Regions from separate parts of the Embleya sp. NPDC050493 genome, predicted to be linked through region 4. Evidence: riboswitches for the same ligand, from Rfam matches in the RefSeq annotation. Region 4 holds a riboswitch; each other region holds the start of a gene.

What was found. A riboswitch is a leader RNA that binds a small molecule or an ion and turns the genes downstream of it on or off. The one in region 4 is predicted to bind cyclic di-AMP.
Region 1: linked by a shared signal. The riboswitch ahead of ACIBM5_RS34460 (NlpC/P60 family protein) and the one ahead of ACIBM5_RS21655 (transglycosylase family protein) in region 4 are both predicted to bind cyclic di-AMP.
Region 2: linked by a shared signal. The riboswitch ahead of ACIBM5_RS28445 (NlpC/P60 family protein) and the one ahead of ACIBM5_RS21655 (transglycosylase family protein) in region 4 are both predicted to bind cyclic di-AMP.
Region 3: linked by a shared signal. The riboswitch ahead of ACIBM5_RS28455 (NlpC/P60 family protein) and the one ahead of ACIBM5_RS21655 (transglycosylase family protein) in region 4 are both predicted to bind cyclic di-AMP.

Annotation. Positions count from the first base shown of each region.
Region 1 is NZ_JBITHP010000024.1:635-2,827, reverse strand. Features, by position in the region: gene ACIBM5_RS34465 (LLM class F420-dependent oxidoreductase) at 1-513, shown strand, start outside; cyclic di-AMP (ydaO/yuaA leader) riboswitch at 1,147-1,304, shown strand; gene ACIBM5_RS34460 (NlpC/P60 family protein) at 1,311-2,193, shown strand, end outside.
Region 2 is NZ_JBITHP010000016.1:195,601-197,793, forward strand. Features, by position in the region: gene pcrA (DNA helicase PcrA) at 1-16, opposite strand, end outside; gene ACIBM5_RS28440 (PIG-L deacetylase family protein) at 138-857, shown strand; cyclic di-AMP (ydaO/yuaA leader) riboswitch at 1,165-1,303, shown strand; gene ACIBM5_RS28445 (NlpC/P60 family protein) at 1,313-2,193, shown strand, end outside.
Region 3 is NZ_JBITHP010000016.1:198,220-200,412, forward strand. Features, by position in the region: gene ACIBM5_RS28450 (hypothetical protein) at 1-300, opposite strand, end outside; cyclic di-AMP (ydaO/yuaA leader) riboswitch at 599-779, shown strand; gene ACIBM5_RS28455 (NlpC/P60 family protein) at 789-1,910, shown strand; gene ACIBM5_RS28460 (LuxR C-terminal-related transcriptional regulator) at 2,007-2,193, opposite strand, start outside.
Region 4 is NZ_JBITHP010000010.1:261,702-263,894, reverse strand. Features, by position in the region: gene ACIBM5_RS21655 (transglycosylase family protein) at 1-964, opposite strand, end outside; cyclic di-AMP (ydaO/yuaA leader) riboswitch at 969-1,190, opposite strand; gene galE (UDP-glucose 4-epimerase GalE) at 1,623-2,193, opposite strand, start outside.

The sequences.
Region 1 (2,193 bases), on a different contig from region 4:
GACGTCGAGTCCGCCAAGTTGTGGGACCTGCCGGATCGACCGCCGCCGATCGGCATCGCGGTCTCCGGCGCGCAGAGCTGCGCACTGGCCGGGCAACTGGCCGACCTGGTCATCGCGACCGAGCCCAAGGGTGAGCTGTTGGCCGAATTCGATCGGCACGGCGGCGCGGGCAAGCCCCGGGTGGGCCAGCTGCCGGTGAGCTACGACCCCGACCGGGACGCCGCGATCGCCCGGGCGCACGAGCAGTTCCGCTGGTTCGGGGGCGGGTGGAAGGTCAACTCCGAGCTTCCGGGCACCGCCGGCTTCGCGGGCGCCACGCAGTTCGTCCGGCCGGAGGACGTGGCCGAGTCGATTCCGTGCGGCGACGACGTGGGCGCCTTCGTCGACGCGGTGCGCCCGTACGTGGAGGCGGGGTTCACCGAGGTGGCGCTCGTCCAGATCGGCGGCGAGACGCAGCACGCCTTCCTGGACTGGGCTCAGGACAAGCTCTTGGCGGCACTGCGGGAGTTGTGACGGGTTGGGACTGCGGAAGCGGAGCGGAGCGGGGGCGCGAGGTCGGCGCCCCCGCTTCGTGGTTTCGGCTCCGGCTCGCGTCGCGAGTGCGGTTGCGGTTGCGGTCCGCCGTAGTGGGGAGGTAGGTCGGGCCCGATCGGCATCGGCGCATCGGCGCGGGTCGGCATCGCATCCATCGCGCGGGTCGGCGATCGACGATCGGCGGACGCGCGCGGTGAGTGGGTAGGTGGGGCGGGCGGGGCGGATGGGGTGGCGGGGCGGATCGTTCGATCGCCGGCATGTCCGGCATGTCCCCTCGATCGAACCGTCCGAAATGTGATGTAGGCCGCATGGATAAATCGGACATAAATTACTAAGCCGACTTCGTGTGGTAATTCATTTCCCGCGTCCCGGCATGAATTTCGACTATTTTCCGTGACCGGACGATCACGCCACTCTCCGAGATATCCCCTCGTCATCACCGGTACGTCGCGCCGGGTCCGGGTGAGATGTCGCCTTTATTCCGCCTTTACGCCGGAGGCGAAGTCGGCGTTTCGGTTGTGATCCGGCATCGGCATTGCCTACCTTTCTCGCCGATTCACCTTTCGGGTGAACCCTGTCGCCGGTACGCCGAATCCCGTCGCCGGCAGCGGGAGGTCTACATCGAAGAATCCGACGGGAGCGGGGGAACCAGGTGGATCGCCGTGGCCGGGATCGTTCCGGTGACGGCTAGGGGTGAAGTCGCGTCTGCGCGACCGGGCTGCTCCAGTCCGAATCCGACAGCTCACCTCGTAGGCGACAGGAGAGGACCCCATTTCATGCTGTCCGCAAACGCTCGCCACCGCGCCGCTCGCCCCGCCAACGTCCGCCGCTTCGTCGCGGCGGTGGGCATCGCCGGCATGGGTGTCGTGATCCCGGTCGCCACTGCCGGTACGGCTCAGGCACAAGCCCCCTCCACCTCCGAGCAGCCCACCTCCGGCGCCTCCGCCGTGCTGTCGGCGGCCCCGACCGCCGCGGTCGAGAGCGCTCCGGTCCAGGCCGCGCCCGCCGCGCAGGAAACCGCCGTCCCCGCCGACAAGGCCGGCTACGTGGTCAAGGCCGGCGACACGCTGTTCGGGCTCGCCCAGGCCAACCAGGTCACCGGCGGCTGGCAGAGCCTGTACGAGCTCAACCGCGACGTGCTCCTGTCCGGCCCGGACCTTATCCAGATCGGCCAGACCCTCCGGCTGACCGGCGCGGCGCCCGTGCTGTCCAAGGCCGCTCCGGCCCAGCCGAGCGTCAAGGTGCAGCCGAAGACCACCGTCACCCCCGGCAAGACCACCACCAAGCCGGCGAGCAAGCCGTCGGCCGGGGTGTCGGTCAAGCCCGCCGCCAAGGCCCCCGCCAAGCCCGCCACCGGCGGCTCGAAGGGCAACCAGGCGCCGACCGGCGGCTCGTCCACCGCGTCGAGCAGCAAGGCCGCCCAGGCCGTGGCCTTCGCCAAGGCGCAGATCGGCAAGCCGTACGTGTACGGCGCCACCGGCCCGAACGCGTACGACTGCTCGGGCCTGGTCCAGGCCGCGTACAAGTCCGCGGGCATCTCGCTGCCGCGCGTGACCAACGACCAGTTCGCCGCCGACCCGCACGTGTCGGTCGCCAACCTGCAGCCCGGCGACCTGGTGTTCTTCTACTCGGGCATCAGCCACGTCGGCATCTACATCG
Region 2 (2,193 bases), on a different contig from region 4:
CGAAGAGGCTGCTCATCGTTCCCCGAGTCTAGGTGGGTAACAAGCGAGTCGTGCTCGGCCCTTTGTACGGAGCGGAGATCATTGCGCCGGCGACGGGTTTTCCCGCCGTCGGATCGATCGGACCAAGGGAGTACATCGTGCTGGACGATCGCGACGTGGAGCGGGTCCTGGTGCTGGCCGCGCATCCGGACGACATCGACTACGGGGCGGCGGGGACGGTGGCGACCTGGACCGAGGCCGGCATCGAGGTGAGCTATTGCCTGGTCACCGACGGGGACGCGGGCGGCTTCGACCCGGCGGTGCCGCGATCCGAGATCGGCGGGATCCGGCGGGCCGAGCAGAGCGCGGCGGCGGCGCACGTGGGGGTGCGGCAGCTGTACTGGCTCGGCTACCCGGACGGGCGGCTGGCGGCGACCTTCGAGCTGCGGCGCGACATCACCCGGGTGATCCGGCAGGTGCGCCCGCAGCGCATGGTGATCCCGAGCCCGGAGCGGGACTGGGCCCGGCTCGCGCCCAGTCATCCGGATCACCTGGAGGCGGGCGAGGCGGCGATGCGGGCGATCTATCCGGACGCCCGGAACCCGTTCGCGCACCCCGAGCTGCTGGACGTGGAGGGGCTGAAGGAGTGGACCGTGCCGGAGACGTGGTTGTCGCCGACACCGGCGCCGGACCACGCGGTCGAGGTGAGCGCGGTGTTCGAGCGCAAGATGGCGGCCCTGCTGTCGCACGCGAGTCAGACGAGCCATCTGACCGGGCTGCGTGCGGAGGTCACGACGATGCTCACCCGCAATGCCGAGCGGTTCGGCCTGGGCGCGGGACGGATGGCCGAGGTGTTCCGGGTGGTCGACACCCGTTAGCAGAATGACCGGTTGGCGTCGATCCTGGCGTTGTCCGTGTCCTTGTCCGGGACTACTTGGACAGGTCAAATCAGAACGATCATCAGAAAACTTGCTCAAAATGGACTTTCCGGAATCCGCGCGCTTTTCCCGAGATACACGGAGAAGGAAACGGTGATTTCGGTAAAGTTTTGGCAATGCGGTGGCTGATGATGATGGTCCTGACACGCCTGTGACTAGTGTTCTGCGACAGGCGATCGGCTCGACGTCGGCCACCCGGTCGACACGATCACCTCCGCCGAATTCGGGGACGCGTTCAGGTGACGGTGGGTAACCATCGTCGACGATGCGAAGCCGGAACCGGGGACCCTTGCAGTCCCTGGGGTGAATCGGTGCCTCGGCACCGTAGGGCGCCTTCTTCCGCCCGAACCCGTCAGCTAACCCGGTAGGCGGCCGAGGAAGGAGACTCGCCACCAGTGGCGTCCCAACGTCGACCCGGGCAGCACCGCAAGCCCAAGCCGCGCACCGCCGTGCGTACCGCAGCGACCGTAGTGACGGCCGCCGCGACGATGACCGGCGTGATGACCTTTGCCGGCACCGCGAGCGCGGATCCCGCCGCATCCTTCGAGCAGGTCAAGCAGCAGGTCAACCAGCTGCACAGTGACGTGGTCAAGGTGACCGACGTCGCCAACGGCGTCGAAGATCAGCTGGAAAAGAAGCAGGTCACCGCGAATCAGACGCAGGCCCGCGTCACCGAGGAACAGATCGCGCTGAACGCTCTGCGTGATCAGATCGGTGTCCTGGCGGCGAACCAGTACCGCAGCGGTGGTCTGCCGCCGTCGTTGTCGCTGGCGCTCAGCGGCGACCCCGAGGGTTACCTGCAGAAGTCGCAGATGATGTCCCAGCTCGACGGTCAGCAGGCCGCCAAGCTGAAGCAGATCGCGGCGCAGGCCCGGGTTCTCCAGCAGGACCGCACCGAGGCCTCCTCGCAGCTGGCCGAGCTGGAGAAGCTGCGGACCGAGCTGAACAAGAACAAGACCGAGATCCAGGCCAAGCTCGCCGAGGCCCAGCGGCTGCTGAACACGCTCACCGAGCAGCAGAAGAAGGCAGTCCTCGACTCGGACGAGCACGAGGGCGACACCACGCGCGGCAACGACCGCAGCTCGCGGGACAAGGCGGAGACGCCGCCGGCGACCAACATCCCCGCGTCCGGCCGGGCCGCGGCCGCGATCGCGTTCGCGCGGGCCCAGATCGGCAAGGCGTACGTGTCGGGCGCCGAGGGGCCCAGCTCCTACGACTGCTCGGGGCTGACCCAGGCGTCGTGGAAGGCCGCGGGCGTCAGGCTGTCCCGGACCAC
Region 3 (2,193 bases), on a different contig from region 4:
GAGCACCTTGGAGGACACCCGGTCCGCGGCGCGGTTGCCCCAGACCAGCAGCAGGATGGCCAGCAGAATGACCAGCTTGGTGCCGATCTTGGCGTTGTCCACGTCCTCGTCCAGACCCGCCTGGACCACGCCGACCAGGGCCAGGCCGGTGACCAGCATGGTCAGCGCGCCGTGCGTCATCGCGGGCACGATCCGCCCGTCGCCGGTGCGCAGCGCGGACATCTGGGTGAGGAAGCCGCCGAGCAGGGACGCGATACCCACGATGTGCAGGACCAGCAGGATCTGCCGCAGAACGTCCACGTCGTACAACTCCTCGTCGACCGTCGCGCGGCACCGGGAAGCCGCGATTGTTGCCCGGCAGCCTAGCCGGCACGGGTCGATTACTCTCCGGCGGGCTATAAGCGATCAACAGTCGCCAAACCGGTCCAAGATCGACTTTCGGGAATCCAGGCGCCTTATCCCTTGATACACGGAGAAGGAAACGGCGAGATTGGTAAAGGTTTGGCAATGCGAAGGTTGGTGGTGATGATCGTGATACTTCTGTGACTAGTGTTCTGCGACAGGCGATCGGCTCGACGTCGGCCACCCGGTCGACACGATCGCCACCGCCGAATTCGGGGACGCATTTCGGTGACAGTGGGTGACCACAGTCATCGTGATGGGAAGCCGGAACCGGGGACCCTCGCAGTCCCTGGGGTGAATCGGTGCCTCGGCACCGTAGGGCGCCTTCTTCCGCCCGAACCCGTCAGCTAACCCGGTAGGCGGCCGAGGAAGGAGACTCGCCACCAGTGGCGTCCCAACGTCGACCCGGGCAGCACCGCAAGCCCAAGCCGCGCACCGCCGTGCGTACCGCAGCGACCGTGGTCACGGCCGCCGCGACGATGACCGGCGTGATGACCTTTGCCGGCACCGCGAGCGCGGATCCCGCGCAGTCGTTCCAGCAGACCAAGGAACGCGTCAACCGGCTGCACAGTGACGTGATCAAGGCCACCGACGCCGCCAACGGCGTCGAGGAGCAGATCACCAAGCAGCAGGGCACCGCGAACCAGACGCAGGCCCGGATCACCGAGGAACAAACCGCGCTGAACGCTCTGCGTGATCAGATCGGTGTCCTGGCGGCGAACCAGTACCGCAGCGGCGGTCTGCCGCCGTCATTGTCGCTGGCGCTCAGCGGCGACCCCGAGGGCTTCCTGCAGAAGTCGCAGATGATGTCCCAGCTCGACGGTCAGCAGGCCGCCAAGCTGAAGCAGATCGCGGCGCAGGCCCGGGTTCTCCAGCAGGACCGCACCGAGGCCTCCTCGCAGCTGGCCGAGCTGGAGAAGCTGCGGACCGAGCTGAACAAGAACAAGACCGAGATCCAGGCCAAGCTCGCCGAGGCCCAGCGGCTGCTGAACACGCTCACCGAGCAGCAGAAGAAGGAAGTGCTCGACTCCGACGAGCACGTGGGCAATACGGGTAACCCGGGTAATGCGGGCAGCACGGACACGACGCGCGCCGGCAACGACCGCAGCTCGCGGGACAAGCCGGACACACCGCCGCCGGCGACCAATGTCCCCGTGTCCGGTCGGGCGGCGGCCGCGGTCGCGTTCGCGAAGGCCCAGATCGGCAAGCCGTACTCGCCCCGGGCCGTGGGCCCCGACTCCTACGACTGCTCCGGGCTGACCCAGGCGTCGTGGAAGGCCGCGAACGTCAGCCTGACCCGGACCACCTGGACCCAGGTCAACGACGGTCCGCGGATCTCCAAGGACGCGCTCCAGCCGGGCGACCTGGTGTTCTACTACCCGGACAACTCGCACGTGGGCATCTACGTCGGCGGCGGGCAGATCGTGCACGCCCCGCGGCCGGGCAAGAACGTGACCTACGCACCGGTGGGCTCGATGCCGTTCTACGCGGCGGTTCGACCCGGTTAGACCCGTCGGTCGCGCGTAGAGACCTCGCCGGCGCCCTCCCCCGGACCCGTTCCGGGGGAGGACGCCGGCGTTTTTCGTGCTCCGCGTGCGCCGGGGTCAGACCAGTCGCCGGTCGGTCGCCCAGCGGGTCAGCTCGTGCCGGTTGGACAACTGCAACTTGCGTAGTACGGCGGACACATGGGTCTCCACGGTCTTGACCGAGATGACCAGGCGCCGGGCGATCTCCTTGTACGCGTAGCCGCGTGCGATCAGCCGCAGCACCTCGCGCTCGCGCTGGGTGAGT
Region 4 (2,193 bases):
TGAGCGTGGCGCCGGAGACCGGGGCGACATAGGCGCCGGAGGCCTTCTCGGTGCTCGCGGCGGGCTTGGCGTCGCTCTTGGCGGCCTCGGTCTTGACCGAGGTCTTCGGCGCGGCCGGCTTGGTCTCCGCCTTCGGCGCGGCCTTGGGGGTCTCCGGCTTCTGCACCTCGACCTTGGGCGCGGCGGCCTCGGTCTTGGCGGTGGTCGGCGCGGCCTTGCCGTCGACCGTGAGCTTTTGGCCCGGGAAGATCAGGTCGGGGTTCTCGCCGACCACGCTCTTGTTGGCCTCGTACAGCTTCGGCCAACCGCCGGGCACGTGCGCGGCGCCGGCGATCTTCGAGAGCGTGTCGCCGGCGACCACGACGTAGGACGACGTGGCGGCGGAGTCCGACTTGGCGACCGGCTCGGTCTTCGGGGTCTCGGTCTTGGGAGCCTCGGCCTTGGGGGCCTCGGACTTGACCTCGATCTTGGGCGCGGCGACCGTCTTCTTCGGGGTCTCGGCCTTGGGAGTCTCGGTCTTGGGCGCCGTCTTCGGCGCGGTCTTGCCGGCCGAGGAGCCGGTGTCGACGTCGGGGGTGGCGCCGCCTCGGGTCAGGCCCGCCTTGACCGAGCACACCGGCCAGGCACCGGGGCCCTGGCTCTTGAGCACCTTCTCGGCTATCGCGATCTGCTGACCCTTGGTCGCCAGGTCGGCCCGCGCGGCGTACTGCTTGCCGCCGAACTCGTTCCAGGTGCTCTGGGTGAACTGCAGGCCGCCGTAGAAGCCGTTGCCGGTGTTGATCTGCCAGTTGCCCGTGCTCTCGCACTGGGCGACCTTGTCCCAGGTGCTCACGGAGGCGGCCTGGGCCGTGCCCGCGCCGATGATCGGCATGGCGACGCCGACTCCGGCGACACCCGCCGCGGCGATCAGACGCGTGGTCCTACTGGTGCTGCGACGGCGATGACGCCCGGTTCCGGACAGCATTGCTGGATCCTCTCCCACGCCTACGAGGTGAGCTGTCGGATTCGGGCCGGAGATCGATAGCCCGGCCACATCCCGAAGGACGTGGCTTCACCCCAAGCCGTTCGCGGCGTCCGATCGTCTCGATCGGGGCCGTTCGCGGCGGTTCACCTGTGGTTCCCCCGCTCCTGTCGTGTGGTGCTCGTCAGCCTCCCGAACGGCCGGCGACAGGATTCGGCGTACCGGCGATCGGGGTCCGTGTGGGATACGGACGGATCGAACGCTAAGCAGGCTCGGACGTAGATCACAAGTCCGTGTCGGATAGAGGTCGAATATCCGATTTGCGGATGAGCGCAATGTAGATGATCCCTTACGGAAAGGACCGCAGTTGGCGTTCCGTGCCGGATCCATCGGATTTGCGTGACAGTGGTTCCCGGTTGTGGTGCATGCCGATCGTCCGGAAACGATCACCTACGTCCCGCCGGTCACATTGGCATCGCGGGTAGCACCGGCCGGCGGGCACCCATGCCCATCCGGGCGGGCGCCCGCACTCGCGGCCGGCGTGATTCACCCCACATTCGATACGCCACATGTCCGATTCGTCCCAGGCGACTTCGTGCCGGACACGGCCTGGCTCCGCCGCGCCGACGACCCATCGGCACGGCGCCCCCACCCCGTCGTCTCAGCCGCGCAGCGCCTGCCAGCCGGCCCACGCGCTCTGCACCATGTCCGACGTGCCGTACCGGGCCTTCCAGCCCAACTCGGTGGTGATCAGGTCGGCGCTCGCGACCACTCGGGCCGGGTCGCCCGCGCGTCGCGGGTGGTGCTCCGGCGCGAGGTCGCGCAAACCGGTGACCTCGCCGATGAGTTCCACCATCTCGCGCACCGATGTGCCCTCGCCACGACCCACGTTCAGCACCAGGTGCGCGTCCGGGTCGGCCGCGAGCCGACGGGTGGCGGCCACGTGCGCTTCGGCCAGATCCACCACATGGATGAAGTCGCGCACGCACGTGCCGTCCGGGGTGTCGTAGTCGTCCCCGAAGATCACCGGCGCCTGCTCGGCCGTCAACTTCTCCAGCACCATCGGCACGAGGTTGAACACGCCCTTGTCGGCGAGTTCCGGCGCGCCCGCGCCCGCGACGTTGAAGTAGCGCAACGAGGCGTACGAGATGCCGTGTGCGCGCGCCGTGGCCCTGATCATCCACTCGCCGACGAGCTTGCTCTCGCCGTACGGGTTGATCGGCACGCACGGG